Regions from separate parts of the Kitasatospora sp. NPDC097605 genome, predicted to be linked through region 2. Evidence: riboswitches for the same ligand, from Rfam matches in the RefSeq annotation. Region 2 holds a riboswitch; each other region holds the start of a gene.
What was found. Region 2 has a riboswitch for cyclic di-AMP ahead of ABTX81_RS29485 (LysM peptidoglycan-binding domain-containing protein). Riboswitches for the same ligand answer to the same signal wherever they lie in the genome.

Region 1 (4,555 bases), on a different contig from region 2:
GTACGCGAAGAAGCCGACGACCGCCGCCTCGAAGACGATGTACGCGAGCACCGCCAGCAGCCCCGAGGCCATCCCGACCACCCGGCCCAGCCCGTGCGAGATGTAGCCGTAGAACGCCCCTGCCGCGGTGAGGTGGCGGGCCATCGCCACGTAGCCGACCGAGAAGACGGTGAGCACCACGGTCACGAAGACGTACGCGGCGGGCGCGCCGGCGCCGTTGCCCTGGCCGACGACGATCGGGAGGTTGCCGGTCATCGCGGTGATCGGCGCCGCCGCGGCGACCGCCATGAAGACCACGCCCGCCAGGCCGACCGAGTCCGCCTTCAGCCGGTCCACCCCCGCCCCCGGCCGCTGTCCCGCGTCCTCGACCGCTTCCCCGCGCTGGACGGCCATCCGGCCCCCTTCACCCGCTGTGCCCGTGCCGCCCGCCGGACCGGTCGGGCGATGCCAACCCGACAGCATCGGGGCCCGGCGCGCGAACCCGCAAAGCGGGCCGACCCGGCGTCACCAGCACGCGGTTGACGCCCTGTTCGACCGTCGGCCCGGCCCGTTCGACCGGAAACGCCGGTGGCGAACGGCCGGCGAACGGCCTGCGAACGACGGCGGCCGGCCCGGCTCGCGAGGGAGGTCTCGCGAACCGGGCCGGCCGGACGGGCGTGTCCCGCGCCCGTCGATCCACTGGAGGTGCGGCGATCACCCGGTCGAGCGGTCACCCGACATGACCATCCCGGGAGAGTCGTCTTCGCCCCGCACCCAGCGGTGGTGGAGGTGATCCGACCGGAGGGTCAGATCGCGACGCCGTGCGCCCGCAGGTAGGCGATCGGGTCGATGTCCGAGCCGTACTCCGAGCCGGTGCGGACCTCGAAGTGCAGGTGCGGGCCGGTCACGTTGCCGGTGGCACCGGAGAGGCCGATCTGCTGGCCGGCGGTGACGGTCTGGCCGACCTTCACGCCGATCGAGGAGAGGTGCGCGTACTGGGCGTACTTGCCGTCGGCGAGCTTGATCTCGACCTCGTTGCCGTAGGCGCCGCCGTTGCCGGCCTTCACCACGGTGCCGTTGGCGATGGCGCGCAGCGGGGTGCCGGTGGAGGCGACGAAGTCGGCGCCGGTGTGGTGGCCGGAGGCCCACATCGAGCCGGCCACGCCGTAGGCGGTGCCGAGCTTCGGGTTGGCCAGCGGGGCGACGTAGCCGGAGGTGGCGGCGACGACCGGGGTCGCGACCGGGGCGGCGGTGGTCTGGACCGCCGGCTTCGCGGCCGGGGCGGCGGGCTTCGCGGCGGGCGCGGCCGGCTTGGCGGCGGGCGCGGCCGGCTTGGTGGCCGGAGCGGCCGGGGCGGCCGGCTTGGCGGCCGGCTTAACGGCCGGAGCGGCCTTGGTGCCGAGCGCGAGCTTCTGGCCCGGGAAGATCAGGTTCGGGTTGGCGCCGATGACCGAGCGGTTGTGCTCGTACAGCGCCTGCCAGCCACCGTTGACGTTCTTCGCGGCGGCGATCTTCGACAGGGTGTCCCCGCCGACGACCTTGTAGCTCTCCTCGACCGGGGCGGCGGCCGGAGCGGCCGGGGCCGCCTGCTGCGCGGCCGGAGCGGCGGGCTTGGCGGCCGGGACCTCGTGGGCCTGGGCGCTGACCGCGGTCACCAGCGGGAGGGCGAACGCGGCGCCGGTGACGGCGGTGGCGATGCCGATGCGGGCGGCGCGGGGCAGGGCGGTACGACGAGCGTGTGCGGGCATGCGAAATGTCCTCTCCGACGCCTGCGAGGTGAGCTGTCGGGTTCGGGCTGGAGTTGCCCGGCCGCAAAAGGCGGCTTCACCCCGAGCCGGACCGCGAATTCGGGTCCGGCGACTTACCTGTGGGTCCCCCGCTCCTGCCGTACAGAGTTCGTTGCGTACCACCGGGCAGCGGCAGGACTAGGCGTTCCACCCGGTGGCCACCCGGGCTGACGCCGGGCGGTCGCTGAACTAAAACTCATCCGTTCGGGTGAAGCAATGTCGATCTCCAGGCCCCGGGACCAAAGTCCGCATCACCGTGACGCTCCGCATGAAACCGATACACAGTACGCACACAATCCATTTACGCCGCGCACGTGATCCGCGACCCTGCGCCGATATCGGAACCGGTACGCACACGATCACTCACGCAGCGGACATTCCCCGACACACCCCCCGGTGACCCTTGTCACGTCGGCCCCGCCCGGCGGATCATGGGCCGTGGCCACCTCCGAGGCCGGCACCCTGCGGTTGGGCACCGCGCAGGGTCGCTGGGTACTTCTGGCGACGGTGCTCGGCTCCAGCATGGCGATGCTGGACGGGACCGTCGTGAACGTCGCGCTGCCCCGGATCGGCGCCGACCTCGGCGCCCAACTCGACGCCCTGCAATGGACGCTCAACGCCTATCTGCTCACCCTGGCGGGCCTGATCCTGCTCGGCGGCGCGCTCGGCGACCGGTACGGCCGGCGCCGGGTCTTCCTGCTCGGCGTGGTCTGGTTCGCCGCCGCCTCCGCGGCCTGCGCCGCCGCCCCGAACATCGAGGTGCTGATCCTCGCGCGCGCCGTGCAGGGCGTCGGCGGGGCACTGCTCACCCCCGGCTCCCTGGCGATGCTCCAGGCCGTCTTCCACCCGGAGGACCGCTCGGCGGCGGTCGGCCTCTGGTCCGGACTCGGCGGGGTGTCGGCGGCGGTCGGACCGTTCCTCGGCGGCTGGCTGGTCGACGGGCCGGGCTGGCGCTGGATCTTCCTGCTGAACCTGCCGCTGGCCGCGCTGGTGGTGGCGGTCTCCGCCCGGCACGTGCCGGAGAGCCGGGACGAGTCGGCGACCGGCCGCTTCGACGTGCTCGGCGCGGTGCTGGCCGCCCTGGCGCTGGGCGCCGTCACCTACGCGCTGACCGCCGCCGGGAAGGGCCTGTCCCCCGCGGTCTGGGTCACCGGCGCGGCGGGCGTGCTGCTCGGCGCCGCCTTCGTCGCGGTCGAGCGCCGCACCCCGGAGCCGATGCTGCCGCTCGGCCTGTTCTCCTCACGGCTGTTCACCGCCGTGAACCTGGTCACCCTCGCCGTCTACGCGGCGTTCAGCGGTGTCTTCTTCCTGCTGGTCGTCCAGCTGCAGATCGTCTCCGGCTTCTCACCCCTGGTCTCCGGGCTGGCCCTGGTGCCGATCACCGTGATCATGCTGGCGCTGTCCGCCCGGGCCGGCCGGCTGGGCAAGCGGATCGGCCCCCGGCTGCCGCTCACCGTCGGCCCGCTGCTCTGCGCGGCGGGTGTCCTGCTGATGCTGCGGATCGGCCCGGACGCCTCGTACTGGACGGACGTGCTGCCCGCCGTCACGGTGATGGGCAGCGGCATGGTGCTGCTGGTCGCACCGCTGACCGCCACCGTGCTGGCCGCGGTGGAGGTGCGGCACGCCGGCATCGCCAGCGGCGTCAACAACGCCGCGGCCCGGGCGGCCGGCCTGCTGGCGGTCGCCGCGCTGCCCGCGCTGGCCGGCCTGAGCGGTGACGCCTACCGGGTGCCGGACGCGGTCGACTCCGCCTTCCACACCGCGATGCTGATCTGCGCCGGGCTGCTGGTGGCCGGCGGGCTGACGGCGCTGGCCGCCGTCCACGGCAATGTGCTGGCCCCGGAGGACGACCACCCGGTGGCCGAGCCGGACTGCCGCTACGCCTGCGCCACCAACGCCCCGCCCCTCGACCCCGGCCACCCCGCCCCGGTCCCCACCGAACACGGCGAAGGCCCCGCCGCCTCATCGGCGACGGGGCTGTGACTCGCCCGCTCGCCCCCGAGCCGAAGGGGCGGGCACTTCCGGCCGGCGAACCGTCAGAGAATGTCGCCCGGAGCGTACTTGGCCGCCTCCGGGTACGCGGCCGCGACGGCCTCGACCTGGCGGACGACCTCGGCGACCTGCGCCCCGGCCGCACCGGTGAAGGACAGCTTGTCGGCCAGCAGCGCGTCCAGCGCGGCCCGGTCCAGCGGGATCCGCTCGTCGTTCGCCAGCCGGTCCAGCAGCTCGTTCTCCCGCGCGCCGGCCCGCATCGCGAGCGCCGAGGCGACGGCGTGCTCCTTGATGACCTCGTGCCCGGTCTCCCGGCCGACGCCCGCGCGCACCGCGCCCATCAGCACCTTGGTGGTGGCCAGGAACGGCAGGTAGCGGTCCAGCTCGGCCTCGATCACGGCCGGGAAGGCGCCGAACTCGTCGAGGACGGTCAGGAAGGTCTCCAGCAGGCCGTCGAAGGCGAAGAAGGCGTCCGGCAGCGCGACCCGGCGGACCACGGAGCAGGAGACGTCGCCCTCGTTCCACTGGTCGCCGGCCAGCTCGCCGGTCATCGACGCGTAGCCGCGCAGGATGACGGCCAGGCCGTTGACGCGCTCGCAGGAGCGGGTGTTCATCTTGTGCGGCATCGCCGAGGAGCCGACCTGGCCCTCCTTGAAGCCCTCGGTCACCAGCTCGTGGCCGGCCATCAGGCGGATGGTCTTGGCCAGGCTGGACGGCGCGGCGGCCAGCTGGACGAGGGCGGTCAGCACCTCGAAGTCCAGCGAGCGCGGGTAGACCTGGCCGACGCTGGTGAGCAC
Region 2 (4,555 bases):
GCCCTCGTCGCCCAGGCCGGTCGACAGACCGCGCTCCTTCAGCACGCCCTTGAGGGTGTGGTAGACCTCGACGCCCCAGCGGACGGCCTCGGAGAAGGACTCCGCGCCGATCGGGGCGATCATGAACTCCTGGATGTCGACGTTGGAGTCCGCGTGCGAGCCGCCGTTGAGGATGTTCATCATCGGGACCGGCAGGACGTGCGCGTTCGGGCCGCCCAGGTAGCGGAACAGCGGCAGGTCGCTGGCCTCGGAGGCGGCGTGCGCGACGGCCAGCGAGACGCCCAGGATGGCGTTGGCGCCGAGCGAGGACTTGTCCGGGGTGGCGTCCAGGTCCAGCATGGCCTGGTCGATCAGGCGCTGCTCGGTGGCGTCGTAGCCGACCAGCTCGGGGCCGATCTGCTCGATGACGGCCAGGACGGCCTTCTCCACGCCCTTGCCGAAGTAGCGGTTCTTGTCACCGTCGCGGAGCTCCAGCGCCTCGAAGGCACCGGTGGAGGCACCCGACGGGACGGCGGCACGGCCGGTGCTGCCGTCGTCGAGGCCGACCTCGACCTCGACCGTGGGGTTGCCGCGCGAGTCGAGAATCTCACGGGCGACGACGACATCGATGGACGGCACGAGGCATCTCCTAGCGGAAGCAGGTTCGGCTGACGATGGGTGCTGTCGGCCGGACGATTGCGGAGTCGTTACGACCAGAGCCTAACCGCACGGGCTGTCCGGGCCACGTCGGCCTCGGCTCCGTCTCAGCGTGTGGCCCGGCTACCCACCGGTAGTTCACCTGGTTGCCCGACCGGAGGGGTCCGGATGCGGACGAAGGGGGACCGATCGGCCCCCCTTCGTCACCACGGTCGGACCGGCCGTCAGCCGAGGGTCAGGACCTGGCCCGGGACGATCAGGTTCGGGTCGCCGCCGACGGTGCCGCGGTTGCCGTCGTACAGCGCCTGCCAGCCGCCGGAGACGCCCTGGGCGGTGGCGATCTTGGCGAGCGTGTCACCGGATCGCACGGTGTAGCCCTGGCCGGACGACTGCTGCTGCGCGGCGGGGGCCTGGGCGGCCTGGCCGGCGTACTGCTGGTAGACGTCCTGGTGGCTGGTCCAGTACCAGGCGCCGTTGTTCTGGTACCAGAACACCTTGGCGCCGGCGTCCCAGCCGGCCTTGCCGGAGAAGGCCGGCGACTGCTGCTGCGCCTGCGGGGCCTCCGGCTTGGGGGCGGCGTGCTTCGGCGCGTACTGCTGGGCCTGCGGCTTGGCGGTCGGCTGCTGGGCCTGCGGGGCCTGCTGCTTGGGAGCGGCGTGCTTCGGCGCGGCCTTCGGGGCCTCCTGCTGCGGCTTGGCCTCCTGGGCGGCCTGCGGGGCCTGCGGCTTCGGGGCGGCCGGCTTGGCGGCCGTCGAGGTGTCGACCGCCGCCGGGGCGCCGCCCTTGGTCAGGCCGGCCTTCTTGGAGCAGACCGGCCAGGCGCCCGGGCCCTGCGAGGCGAGGACCTTCTCGGCGACCGATATCTGCTGGGCCTTGGAGGCCTGGTTGGCCTGCGGCGCGTAAGCGGTGCCGCCGTACGCCTTCCACGTGCTGGAGGTGAACTGGAGGCCGCCGTAGAAGCCGTTGCCGGTGTTGATGCTCCAGTTGCCGCCGCTCTCGCACTGGGCGACCGCGTCCCAGGTGGAGACCGGGGCGGCGGAGGCGCCGGTGGCGCTCAGGATCGGCATGGCCAGTCCGACGCCGGCGACACCGGCGACGGCGATGGCCTTCTCGGCCTGGGTACGGCGACGGTGACGACCGGTTCCAACGAACAGCATGAAGGGGTCCCTCTCCGCACGCCTGCGAGGTGAGCTGTCGGGTTCGGACCGGGAGGTGGCCCGGCCGCGCGGAGGCGGCTTCACCCCTAGCCGTGGGAGACGGCGCAAAACCTGGGTCCCCCGCCCCTGCCCAGGGTTCTGGTCGGTTTCCCGGGGCGCGGCGGGCAGGACTCGGCGTTCCGCGCACGGGGCCCGCAGCGGCGGGCTCCACGGAGAGTAGACAGATCTTCAGAGCAATCACAAGCTCATATCGTCGATATCACATGGACATCACGTCATGTGATGGATTGCCTACCAACCGAGGTGGTATGTCCGGATTGAGGGTGGTTCAGACCCCCGGTGAGCGCCGAACGGCGAGCATCCGTCAGCCTGTTGTGCTGGTCCGTCTGCCCTCGGCGCCGGTCTTCGGAGCCTCCCCGGCAGGCGTTTTCTCCGGCGTGAATTCCACCGGAAGTTCACGGAGTCCACGCATGATCAGACCACCGCGCCAGCGCAGCTCCCCGGGGTCCGCGGCGAGCCGCAGGTCCGGCAGCCGGCTCAGCAGGGTGGCCAGCGCGGCCCGCCCCTCCAGCCGCGCCAGCGGCGCGCCGATGCAGTAGTGGATGCCGTGCCCGAACCCCAGGTGCGGGTTGTCCGTCCGGGCCAGGTCCAGGGTGTTCTCGTCGGCGAACCGCGCCGGGTCCCGGTCCGCCGCCGCGAGCACCACCAGCACCGGGTCGCCGACCGGGATCTCCACCCCGCCGATGGTCAGCGGACTGGTCGCGAACCGCCAGGTGGCCAGCTCCACCGGCCCGTCGTAGCGCAGCAGTTCCTCGATCCCGGTCTCCAGCAGCGCGCTCTCGCCGCGCCCGACGGACTCCTGGAGCAGGGCGCGCTGGCCCGGGTTGCGCAGCAGCGCGTAGACGCCGTTGCCGATCAGGTTGACCGTCGTCTCGAAGCCGGCGAACAGGAGGATGAAGGCCATCGCCGCGGCCTCGTTCTCGGTCAGGTGCTCGCCGTGGTCGCCGGCCCGGATCAGCCCCGAGATCAGGTCGTCGCCGAGGTCGGCCCGCTTGCGGTGGATCAGCTCCGCCAGATAGGCCCGCATCCGCTTCACCGCGCGCCCCACGCCGCCGCGCTGCCCGCCGCCGTGGCGGATCATCATCCCGGCCCAGTCCCGGAAGTCGTCCTGGTCCTCGGCCGGCACCCCGAGCAGGTCGCAGATCGCGTAGATGGGGAGCGGGAAGGCGAACTCGTGGATGAGGTCGGCGGACCCGCGCGCCGCGAAGCCGTCGATCAGCCGGTCGGTCAGCTGCTGCACCCGCGGCTCGAAGGCGGCCACCCGGCGCGGCGTGAACGCCTTCGACACCAGGCGGCGCAGCCGGGTGTGGTCCGGCGGGTCGATGTTCAGCAGGTGCGTCATGAGGTCGGCCTGGCGCTCGCCCGGGATGCCGACCCGGCCGGTGCGGTGGGCCTGCGCGCTGTGGTGCACCGGGTTCTTGGAGAGCCGGCCGTCCGCGAGCGCCTGCCGGGCGTCCGCGTACCGGGTGACCAGCCACGCCTCCACCCCGCTCGGCAGGGTGGTCCGGTGCACCGGCTGGTGCTCGCGCAGCCAGGCGTACGCGGGGTACGGATCGGCGGCGAACTCCCAGGTGAACAGGGGCGGACGGGGGGAGGCGGGCTGAGCTGGCATGGGTCGACGGTATCCCGGGCGTGTCCCGGCCACCGCACGGCGTGCGCCCGGGCGGCGGGTCCCCGGGCGACGTCCGTTCCGCACGGCAGGCGTGAGCCTGGTCACCTGAGGGGTAATTCCTGTTGCGGAGGGTCAGGACCTGCCTACGATCCTCCGCAAGATGTCCGTGGGCGCCGGTGCGGAGCCGCCCACAGGGAGGAGCAAGGCCATGCGGGTCAACGGTTCGGTCGTCGTGATCGCCGTCCTCGACGGCGGGTCGGGGGCGGACCTCGCCCGCCGGCTCACCGCGGCGGGAGCCGCCGGCATGCTGATCGCCGACCAGCGGGTCGGGATCGCCGAGGACCTCGCCACCGAGCTCGACCGGCCGGGCTGCCCGGTGGTCGGCGTCTGCGGCGACGTCCGCCGTCCCAGTGACGTCGCCGCGCTGGTCGACACCGCCGAGAAGCACCTGGGCCCGATCGACCTGTTCTGCGTGGCCGGGCCGGACGGGGAGCGGATCGTCTCCCTCGCCGACCTGCCCGACCACCTGGACCTGGAGCGGCTCGCCGAGCTCGTCGCGCTGGTCGGCGAGGCGATCGGCGAGGTCGTCGTGCCGGCGCCGCGCCGTCCGGTGGAGGACATCGCCGCGGTCTGAGATCCGCCCGGCGGGCCTACTCGGCGGGCTTCAGGCCCTCGGCGGCGCGCACCGCGTCCCGGTAGCCGCGGGCCGCGGACCGCAGCGCGGCGTCCACGTCGACCCCGGCGTCGTGCGCGCGCTGCGCCACCGCGAGCAGCAGCCGGCCCGCCGACTCCGCGGTGAGCTCGGCGGGCAGCTCGTACGGCTCGTCGGGCACACCGGTGAAGCCCGCCCGGCGCACCCGCGACACCAGCTTCGCCGCGTACGCGAGCGAGGGCAGCCCGGCCGGCACGCCGTCCAGCACCGACTCGCGCTCCGACTTCTCGGCCGCCTTGAGCGCCTCCCAGCTGGCCTCCACCTCCGCCGCGCCGCTCGCCTCGGCGTCGCCGAACACATGCGGGTGGCGGTACATCAGCTTGTCCACGATGTCGCCCGCGACGTCGTCGATCGAGAAGGCGCCGGTGGGGTGCTCCT
Region 3 (4,555 bases), on a different contig from region 2:
TACTGGTAGGCGTCGCGCCAGCCGTCGGGGCGGCGGTAGTCGTGCCGGACCCGGCCCTCCAGGCGGAAGCCCGCCCTGGTCAGCACCCGGATCGAGGCGGCGTTGTCGACGTCCACCCGGGCCTCCAGCCGGTGCAGGCCGAGCGGGCCGAAGGCGAGGTCGCGCAGCAGCCCGACGAGCTCGCCCGCGTAGCCGAGCCCCCAGACGTCGCGGCGCAGGGCGTAGCCGAGGTGGGCGGCCCGGTGGTGGACGAGGCCGAGCGCGGCGTTGCCGATCGGGACGGCGTAGGCCGGGTCGTCGGCGTCGGCGAGCCGGGTGACGGCCAGCCGGTAGACCGTCCGCTCCTCCTTCTCCGCCTCCTCCACGAACTGGGCGACCTGGTCGGCGCAGGTCTCGTGGTCGCGCGGTGCGAAGGGGAGGTAGCGGGTGGCCTCCGGGTCGCCGAACACCGCGTGCAGCGCGTCCACGTCCTCGGGGGTGAGGTGGAACTCGCGGACGGCCAGCCGGGGCCCGGTGAGTCGGACGGGAACCATGGCTCCCGACCCTACCCCCGACCAGCGGTTACGGTTCGTGGTTATGGAAGACGAAGACCTGCGGCTCGCCCCGCGCACCAAGGCCGCCGAACTGCTCGCCTGGGCGGAGGCGGAGGGCCGCGAGCCGGTCGCCGGGGCCCCGCTGCGGGCGGTGCTGGCGCTGCTGGAGCTGGGCGGCGGCAGGATGCACGACGGCTGGCCCGAACTGACCTCCGCCGCGGTGGAGCACCTGCTGTACGAGCGCCTGTACCTGTACGTCCAGCCGGAGCCGGGGCAGGACCCGCTGGCGTACGGCGCGGCGGTGCGGCTGCTGGTCGACCACCAGCGGGCGGCGAAGCGGCTGAACGCCAAGCGGCAGGAGCGGCTGCACGCCGAGGCCGAGTGGCAGGGCGAGGTGGCGGCCGGGCTGCTGCGCCGGGCGGACCTGGTGACCTGGCCCCGGCTGTACACCCTGCTGCTGCGCGCGGCCGGGGTGGACACCGGTGACGAGGCGGCGGTGCGGGCCTGGCTGGCGGGGTTCCGGGAGCTGCCGGCGCAGGAGCGGGCGGCGGCGTGCACGGCGCTGGAGGCGGACGGCGTGCTGGACCCGGTGGATGACGGGGGCTGGGAGGGCGGGGCCCGGACGCTGGCGGTCGGGATGGCCACCGACGGCGCGCGGCGGCTGCTGGAGCAGGGGCTGATGGAGCGCAGCTACCGGAACCTGGCGGAGCTGACGGCGCTGGGCCGCCCGATGCCGGACGAGCTGGCCGGGGACTTCGGGGCGTTCGAGGAGGCCGCGGAGCGGGCGGCGCTGGAGCTGGCCGGCGGGTGGACGGTGCCGGGGCTGCCGCGGCTGCTGGTGGAGGAGTTCCCGGAGCTGGCGCCGGAGCCGGGGCAGGCGGAGATCGACGCCTACCTGGCGGGGCTGGAGCCGGCCGGGGACGAGGCCTAGGAGATGCGCGAGGGGCCCCGGCCGGTCGGCCGGGGCCCCTCGTCGTGGGACGGGAGGCGTCAGGGGGTGACGCCGCGCTGCTCGAACCAGCTCTCCGGGTCGACGGGGGCGCCGCCGCCGGGGCGGACCTCGACGTGCAGGTGGGCGCCGGTGACGTTGCCGGTCGCGCCGACCTTGCCGATCTGCTGGCCGGGGACGACCTTGCCGGAGCCCTTGATGATCGAGGAGAGGTGGCAGTACCAGATCTCGGTGCCGTCGGGCAGGGTCTCGACGATCCGGTAGCCGTAGGCGCCGGCCCAGCCGGCCGAGGTGATGGTGCCCTGGCCGACCGCGTAGACGGGCTCGCCCTGGTCGGCGGCGAAGTCCAGGCCGGTGTGCAGGTGGGCCCAGTAGCGGGCGCTCTGGCCGTAGTGGGCGGAGAGCCGGTAGTCGCGCACCGGCAGCTTGATCGCGGCGAGCTTGGCCTTCTCGGCCTCCTCGGCGGCGCGCTTGGCCTGCTCCTGCTGGGCGATCTGGGCGGCGCGCTTGGCCTCGGCCTCCTGGGCGGCCTGGACGCGGGCGGTCTCCTCGGCCGCGGTGCGCTGGCTGTCGGCCTGCTGCTGGATGCGGGCGGCGAGGGCCAGGCCGGGGTCGGCGGAGAGCGCGACCGGCAGCTCGTCGGGCACCTCGACGGCGGGCGCGGCGGCCGGGGTGGCGGAGGCGAAGCCGGTGGCGCCCAGGGTGGCCGCCACGGCGGTGACGCCGAGCAGCGGAGCGGTGCCGCGGCCCTGACGGGGCATCCGGTGCCGGCTGGTCTCGGCGGCCGGCGGGGCGGTCTCGTCGGCCGGGCCGGCGAACGGGCCCTGCCCGGTGAACGGGCCCGGGTGGTCCAGCAGCTGGGTGCCGGAGCCGGACGGATGTGCCGGGGTGTGCGTCGACGCCACGGAGGCGCGCTCCTTTCCTTCCTTCGCGCCTACCGGGTTAGCTGACGGGTTCGGAGCAGGAAGGTCTCCTACGGCTGGGCCTGGGCCCGGCCGATTCACCCCAAGGAACGTGGTTCCCCGGCTCCCTGGCCTGCCCGGAGGCCGGCCGGCGGGATTAGGCGACGGCGCACGGTGCCGTCTGGGTACGGCGTTGCGGACCGCGCTGCGTTATCAAACGTTAATCCGAGAGCCCCCCGATTCCAAGCCATCCGTTGCTGACGGCGGGATCCGGATCGGGCACCACGCAACCCGATGGGCGATTTGGGACGTTTGATGACAACTGACACTACCGAACGTGTCGGGACGTCAACGAACGGCCCCTCACTTGAGTACCCCTACTCATGTGCGGCCGGGCCGGGCGCGGCCATCCTGGCGCCATGAGCGCACCGATGCAGTCCCGCACCACGGCCGCGTACCACATCCAGGCCGTGCTGTCCTTCGCCCTCTCCGGCACCGCCCTCGGCGCCGGGATCGCCTTCCTCCCGGTGGAGCCGTGGACCCGGGCGTTCCTCGCCCTCGGCCTGCTCTACACGATCACCTCGACGTTCACCCTCTCCAAGGTGGTCCGGGACCGGCAGGAGACCACCGAGCTGGTGACCCGGGTCGACCAGGCGCGGCTGGACAAGCTGCTGACCGAGCACGACCCGTTCAAGGTGGAGGGAGTCTGACCGGCCTCCGCCGGCGGGGCCGGTCGCATTCAGCGTCGATAGCTTGACGGCTAAGGCTATTAGCCTTAGCTTTATGGCTATCGGCGCTCGGCCGCGATCCCGCCCAGGAGGCTCCCCATGAACGGCACCCTTGCTCCCGTCACCCGCCACCTCGACCTGCCCGGCGGCCGGATCGCGTTCGACGACACCGGGCACGGCGAGGGCGCCCCGGTGGTGCTGCTCCCCGGGATGCTGGACAGCCGGGCGGCCTACCGGCACCTGCGCCCGCTGCTGACCGCCGCCGGCCGCCGGGTGATCACCATGGACCTGCGCGGCTTCGGCGAGTCCTCGGTCGTCTGGGACGACTACTCCCCCGCCGCGATCGCCGGTGACGTCCTCGCCCTGCTGGACCACCTGGGCATCGACCGGGCCGTGCTGGCGGGCAACTCGTACACCGGCGCCAGCGTCGTGCGGGCCGCCGGGGACGCCCCCGGCCGGGTCGCCGGCATCGTCCTGCTGGACGCCTTCGTCGAGAACGTGCCGCCGGGCGCGCTGCAGCGCCTGGCGCTCGGCGCGATGGGCGCGCTGCTGGTGCACTCGCCCGCGTTCTGGGGCCTCTACCACCGGAGGATGGCCTACCCCGGCCCCAAGCCGGCCGACCACGAGGAGTACGTGGCCGGGCTGGTCGCCGCGATGCGCGTCCCGGGCCGGAAGACCGCCACCCGCGGCTATGTGCGCGGCGACTCGGCGCCCACCGGCTGGACGGCCGCGGTGCGCTGCCCGGCGCTGGTCGTGATGGGCTCGAAGGACCCCGACTTCGGGAAGCCGGAGCTGGTCGCCGACCGGCAGGCCGCCGCGCTGAACGCCCGCAAGGTCATGATCGAGGGGGCCGGCCACTACCCGATGGCCGACCACCCCCGGGCCACCGCCGACGCCCTGCTGGCCTTCCTCGCCGACCTGGCCTGAGCACCGGCACCACCCCCACCCCCACCCCCGGACCCAGGAGAACCGCAGTGCCCCGAGTCGGACTGACCCCCGAGCAGGTCGTCGGCCACGCCCTCGCCCTCATCGACGAGCAGGGCCCCGAGGCCCTCACCCTGGCCGCCGTGGCCGCCCGCGCCGGGGTCGCCACCCCCTCGCTGTACAAGCACGTCAGCGGCGGCCTGGCCGAACTGCGCCGGCTGGTGGCCGTCCGGGTGACCGGGGAGCTGGCCGACCGGCTCGCCGAGGCGGCGCTCGGCCGGGGCGGGGACGCGGCGGTGGCCGCCGTGCTGCGGGCGTACCACGCGTACGCCACCGAGCACCCGCACCGTTACGGCGCCCTGCCGCAGGCGCCGCAGCCGGACGCCGACCTGGCCGCGGCGGCCGCCCGGCTGGTCGGGGTGATCGTCGCGGTGCTGCGCGAGTACGGGCTGGAGGGGTCCGAGGCGATCCACGCCGCCCGGACCTTCCGCTCGCTGGCCCACGGCTTCGCCGCGCTGT
Region 4 (4,555 bases), on a different contig from region 2:
GGCTGCTCGGCAGCTGGGCCCGCCCCTATCTGGCGGAGCTGATGGAGGCCACCGGCGAGACCGCCAACCTCGCGGTCCTGGAGGGCGGCGAGGTGGTGTACGTCGGCCAGGTGCAGTCGCGGCGCTCGATGCGGATGTTCACCGAGGTCGGCCGCCGGGCGCAGCCGCACTGCACCGGCGTCGGCAAGGCGCTGCTGGCGCAGCTGCCGGAGGAGGAGGCGCGCGCCGTCCTCGGCCCCGGTCCGCTGCCCGCGCACACCCCGCACACGGTGACCGACCCGCGGGAGCTGATGCGCCGGCTGGCCGAGGTGCGCGAGCGGGGCTACGTGGTCGACGACCAGGAGCAAGAGATCGGGGTGCGCTGCATCGCGCTCGCCGTCCCCGGCGCGCCGGCCCCGACGGCGCTGTCGGTCTCCGGCCCGGAGGCCCGGATCCGGGCGCTGGAGGAGCAGTCCGGCACGGCGTCCCTGGTGCCGGTGATGCAGGGGATCGCGACCCGGCTCGGGCAGGTCCTGGCCCCCTGACGTCCTCCTGGCGTCCTCCTGACGTCCCCCTGTGGTCCTGTGCGCCCCTCTGGCGGCCGCCCGTGCGACAGGCGTTCGCCCGTTCGAGCCACCCGAGGGCGGGTTGCCCCCGGGTTGCCCCGGCCCCGGCGGACCCGTCGGCGACGCTGGTCCGGACGCGGCCCGCGACGGCGCGGGGCGCCGGACACGGAGGGCAGGGTGAGCGGGATGGCCCGCAGCGGATCCGTTCGAGGTCTCCTCGGTAGGTCCCTGGCAGTGGGATGCGCGATGGCGGCGCTGGCCGCCGGACAGGCGTGGGCGGACACCTGCGCGCCGGACGGCGAGGCGCCCGCGCGGGGGGCGAGCGCCCCGGCCGCGGAGCCGGCGGCCGATCCGGGCACGGCGGACACGGGCGGGACGGCGGCGGACGGGGCGGAGGCGGGTGCGGCGGACGCGGGTGCGGCGGCCGATCCGGCTGCGGCGGGCCCGGGCGCGGCCGCCGACCCGGCCGCGGCGGACGCGAGTGCGGCGGGCCCGGGCGCGGCCGCCGACCCGGCCGCGGCCGCCCCGACGTCGGACTCCGACCTCTACGTGGTCCGGATGGACCCGGACGCCGCCTCGCCCGGCGGCACCACCACGGTGCACGCCTTCGTCGGCAACCGCGGCCGGGACACCACGGCCTCGCCGTTCACCCTCGTGGTCACCCTCCCCGAGGGCGTCACCGCCGAGGGCCCGTACTTCCCGGAGAACTGCTACGCGTTCCAGGAGGGCCACCGGGTGCGCTGCTCCTTCCCGGCCGGCCTGGAGCGGTTCCGCAGCGCGACCGCGCTCGTCACGGTCCGGCTGGCGAGCACCGTCCCCGCCCCCGGCACGCTGACCGGGGGCTGGGTGTCGGTGCGCGGCGCCGACGACTGCAACGACGAGAACAACAAGCAGCCGTTCGAGATCCAGGTCGTCGAGACGACCGATCCGCGCCCGGCCGCCTGACCCGCGGCTACCGGTAGACGCGGAGGTAGTCCGCGGCGAAGGTGATCGGCGCGGTGCCCCGGGGCGCGGGGTGGTTCGTCCCCGCGCTCACGGACAGGTTGAGGACCGGGTACGCGGACCAGTCGGCGCCGACGCCCTTGCCGTCCGAGTACACCTTGACCCCGTTGACGTACCAGTCGACGGACGTGGCGCCGTAGTGGGTGCCGATGGTGACCCAGCCGCCCTTCGCGATCGCCCCGGCGTCGAGGTGGGACCGGTGGCCCGGGTTCACGTGGTTGGCCAGCTCCAGCAGGTTCGGGCGGTCGGGGTGGTACTCGAAGGAGTCGACCTGCCCGCCGCCGTCCTTCCACGTCCACAGCGCCGGCCGGGCGCCGGTGCCGGCCGGCAGCTTGACCCGGGCCTCGGTGTAGTCGCCGGCCTTCACCCGGAAGCCCTCGGCGGAGTACTCGGTGGTGAGCAGCCCGGTGTCCCAGGACCGCTTGCCGTTCTCCAGCGTGCCGGTGCCCGGTTCGGCGGTGAAGGTGGCGACGCCGCCGGAGACGGTGACGTTGTCCTGGTCGAGCCGGTCGAGCCGGTCGCCGTCCGGGTCGTGGTCACCGTAGCGGTAGGCGCTGCTCCGGTCACCGGTCCAGCGGGAGCCGTAGGCGACCGGTCCGCTGAACTCCTCGGACCAGGACAGCTTCCTGTCCTTGAAAGGCGCGGCCGTGGCGGGGACGGTGGTGGCGGGGCCGGCGGCGGACACCACGAGCTCCTGGGAGGGCAGGTTGTGCCAGGCGCCGTCGCCGTCCTGCCAGAAGCCGAACCGGGTGTAGGTGCCGACCGGCAGGGTGCGCGGGCCGGTGGTGACCGAGAGGCCGCCCGGGCAGATCCGTGCGTCGCCGACGCTGCCGGGGAAGTCGAGGTTCCGTCCGGCCTCGTCGCGGACGGCGACGCCGACGGTCTTCGCGGTGAAGCAGGCCGAGGAGTGGAGGGTGAGCGAGGCGGTCGACTCCTTGCCCGCGACCAGGGTGGCCGGGGTGAGCGCGTCCTGGGTGACGGTGGGCCGGGCCTCGGCCCGCGCGCCGGTGACGGCCGGGATGCCGAACAGCGCGGCGCCGGTGACGGCGAGCAGCCCGGCGGCGGCGAAGGCGGCGGCGCGGCCCCGGCGGGAGGGGCGGGCGTGGCGGGGCGCGGGGCGGCGTCGACGGCCGAACGCGCGCCGGTCGGACCGGTTGGGCTGATCCGACGGGTCCGGCTCGTTCTGCTGGTCCGGCTCGTTCTGCTGGTCCGGCTCGTTCGGCTCGTTCGGCTCGTTCGGCTGGTCCGACTGATCCTGCTGGCCCGGCTGATCCTGCTGGTCCGGTCGACGGGGCTGATCGGACTGGGCCGGACGGTGCTGCGGGGCGGTGGGCATGGCCGTGGTCCTCTGCGACGCCTGCGAGGTGAGCTGTCGGATTCGGGCGCTGAGGTTGCCCGGCCGCCCGGGGAGCGGCTTCACCCCTAGCCACGGCCCGCGCGCGCAAGCGCACGGCCGGGGCACACTGACCTGGGTCCCCCGCTCCCGTCCGCTGTCGTGCTCGACTGCCGGCCGGCGGGTGGACAGGACTCGGCGTCCCGGCGGCGGGGCTCCACGGTGGCGGAGGCCCCTGCAGGCTAGGCAGTCCGTCCGGACACGGACAACTTCACCGGGGCCGTTGTCGCACAGCTCACACCGATTCGCCCGCGGAATGATCAACGGTGCAGCGGAGTGGATCAGTTGGGGCGGGGGCGCGTTCCGTGGGGCGTCGCGGCGGGTGGCGGGGCCGGTGGCGGGGTCGGCCGGGGTGGTGGATCCGGCGGGGAAAGTGCGCCGCGCGGGCGGGGTGGTCGGATAGGTTGGAACTCCGTCCGCGCCGCCCGACAAGGAGACCCGCCCCACCATGACCGCGCCCCTGCCCGCCTTCGCCGGCCGTACCTACCTGTTCCGGGTCGACAACGGCGCGGCCTTCCGCAACGCCTACTCGGCCGACGGCAAGCGGCTGCGCTGGGAGGGCCTCGGCGAGTCGGCGGGCCAGTGGGAGGACGTCACCCTGCACGTCGCCGAGGTCGGCCCGCAGCTGTACTTCGTGAGCTGGACCGAGGTGAGCGGCATCACCGTCAGCCACGTCATGGACCTGGCCCGGATGACGGTCCGCGCGTTCTGGACGTACGAGGGCGAGGGCGGCCGGGTCGGCGAGCTGCACACCGGGACGCTGGAGCAGGTGGTCTGAGCCCTCGGCCGCACCGCGACGCACCGCACCGCGACGCGCCGCATCACGCCGGGCCGCATCACGCCGGGCCGTCCGGAACAGGTCCGGGACAGGTCCGGAACAGGTCCGTCAGACCGACTGCCCGGCGGCCGGGACGACCAGGTGCTGGGAGATCCACTCCAGCGAGGACGGGAGCAGCCTGCTCCAGGTCTCGAAGTTGTGGCCACCGGTCTCCAGCATGCTGTAGGAGACCTTCATCGGGCTGTGCGCGGCGGCCACGAACGCCTCGGTGTCGCGCCGGTAGTCGCCGTCGCCCTCCCGGGTGCCGGCCAGCAGGACGGCGACCTCGGGCTGCGGCAGGTTCTTCAGCCGCCACATCAGGTCGGCCTCGTTGCGCCGCTGGGCGCTGCCCTTGAAGAGGTCGCCGGTGGTCGGGTCCTCGGCGGCCTGGTAGTAGCCGGAGAGCGAGACGGCGGTCGGGAAGACCTCCGGGTGGCGCATCGCCAGCTTGAGGGCGCAGTAGCCGCCGGTCGAGTTGCCCATGAACGCCCAGGCCTGCGGGTCGGTCGACACCCGGTAGGTCGCCTGGACCGCCGAGGGCACGTCCTTGGTGAAGTACGTCTCGGACTGCGCGCCGCCCGGGATGTCCTCGCACTCGGTGTCCTGCGGCAGCGCCGGCGAGGGGCGCACCAGCACCATCACGGTCGGCTGCATCCGGCCCTCCTGGAGCAGCTTGAGCGCCGCGCCCGGGTAGTTGAGCCGGGTGACCAGGTTCTTGGCGATGCCGGGGAAGCCGGTGCTGACGATCAGGACCGGGAACTGCTTCTGCGCGTACTCCGGCTGGAAGTACTGCGGCGG

Region 1: another riboswitch for cyclic di-AMP. It lies ahead of ABTX81_RS21270 (M23 family metallopeptidase); the one in region 2 lies ahead of ABTX81_RS29485 (LysM peptidoglycan-binding domain-containing protein).
Region 3: another riboswitch for cyclic di-AMP. It lies ahead of ABTX81_RS20870 (M23 family metallopeptidase); the one in region 2 lies ahead of ABTX81_RS29485 (LysM peptidoglycan-binding domain-containing protein).
Region 4: another riboswitch for cyclic di-AMP. It lies ahead of ABTX81_RS09895 (glycoside hydrolase family 16 protein); the one in region 2 lies ahead of ABTX81_RS29485 (LysM peptidoglycan-binding domain-containing protein).

The regions. Positions count from the first base shown of each region.
Region 1 covers NZ_JBEOSF010000018.1:76,977-81,531, forward strand. Annotated here, with positions in the region: gene ABTX81_RS21265 (APC family permease) at 1-393, opposite strand, end outside; gene ABTX81_RS21270 (M23 family metallopeptidase) at 786-1,727, opposite strand; cyclic di-AMP (ydaO/yuaA leader) riboswitch at 1,731-1,893, opposite strand; gene ABTX81_RS21275 (MFS transporter) at 2,205-3,749, shown strand; gene purB (adenylosuccinate lyase) at 3,803-4,555, opposite strand, start outside.
Region 2 covers NZ_JBEOSF010000034.1:8,084-12,638, forward strand. Annotated here, with positions in the region: gene eno (phosphopyruvate hydratase) at 1-618, opposite strand, end outside; gene ABTX81_RS29485 (LysM peptidoglycan-binding domain-containing protein) at 861-1,793, opposite strand; cyclic di-AMP (ydaO/yuaA leader) riboswitch at 1,799-1,942, opposite strand; gene ABTX81_RS29490 (cytochrome P450 family protein) at 2,158-3,465, opposite strand; gene ABTX81_RS29495 (SDR family NAD(P)-dependent oxidoreductase) at 3,674-4,099, shown strand; gene ABTX81_RS29500 (nucleoside triphosphate pyrophosphohydrolase) at 4,116-4,555, opposite strand, start outside.
Region 3 covers NZ_JBEOSF010000017.1:150,828-155,382, reverse strand. Annotated here, with positions in the region: gene ABTX81_RS20880 (GNAT family N-acetyltransferase) at 1-533, opposite strand, end outside; gene ABTX81_RS20875 (hypothetical protein) at 577-1,464, shown strand; gene ABTX81_RS20870 (M23 family metallopeptidase) at 1,524-2,387, opposite strand; cyclic di-AMP (ydaO/yuaA leader) riboswitch at 2,400-2,558, opposite strand; gene ABTX81_RS20865 (YiaA/YiaB family inner membrane protein) at 2,804-3,094, shown strand; gene ABTX81_RS20860 (alpha/beta fold hydrolase) at 3,212-4,039, shown strand; gene ABTX81_RS20855 (TetR/AcrR family transcriptional regulator) at 4,087-4,555, shown strand, end outside.
Region 4 covers NZ_JBEOSF010000006.1:228,792-233,346, forward strand. Annotated here, with positions in the region: gene ABTX81_RS09885 (IclR family transcriptional regulator) at 1-524, shown strand, start outside; gene ABTX81_RS09890 (hypothetical protein) at 792-1,490, shown strand; gene ABTX81_RS09895 (glycoside hydrolase family 16 protein) at 1,498-2,883, opposite strand; cyclic di-AMP (ydaO/yuaA leader) riboswitch at 2,889-3,012, opposite strand; gene ABTX81_RS09900 (MoaF-related domain-containing protein) at 3,389-3,718, shown strand; gene ABTX81_RS09905 (alpha/beta hydrolase) at 3,827-4,555, opposite strand, start outside.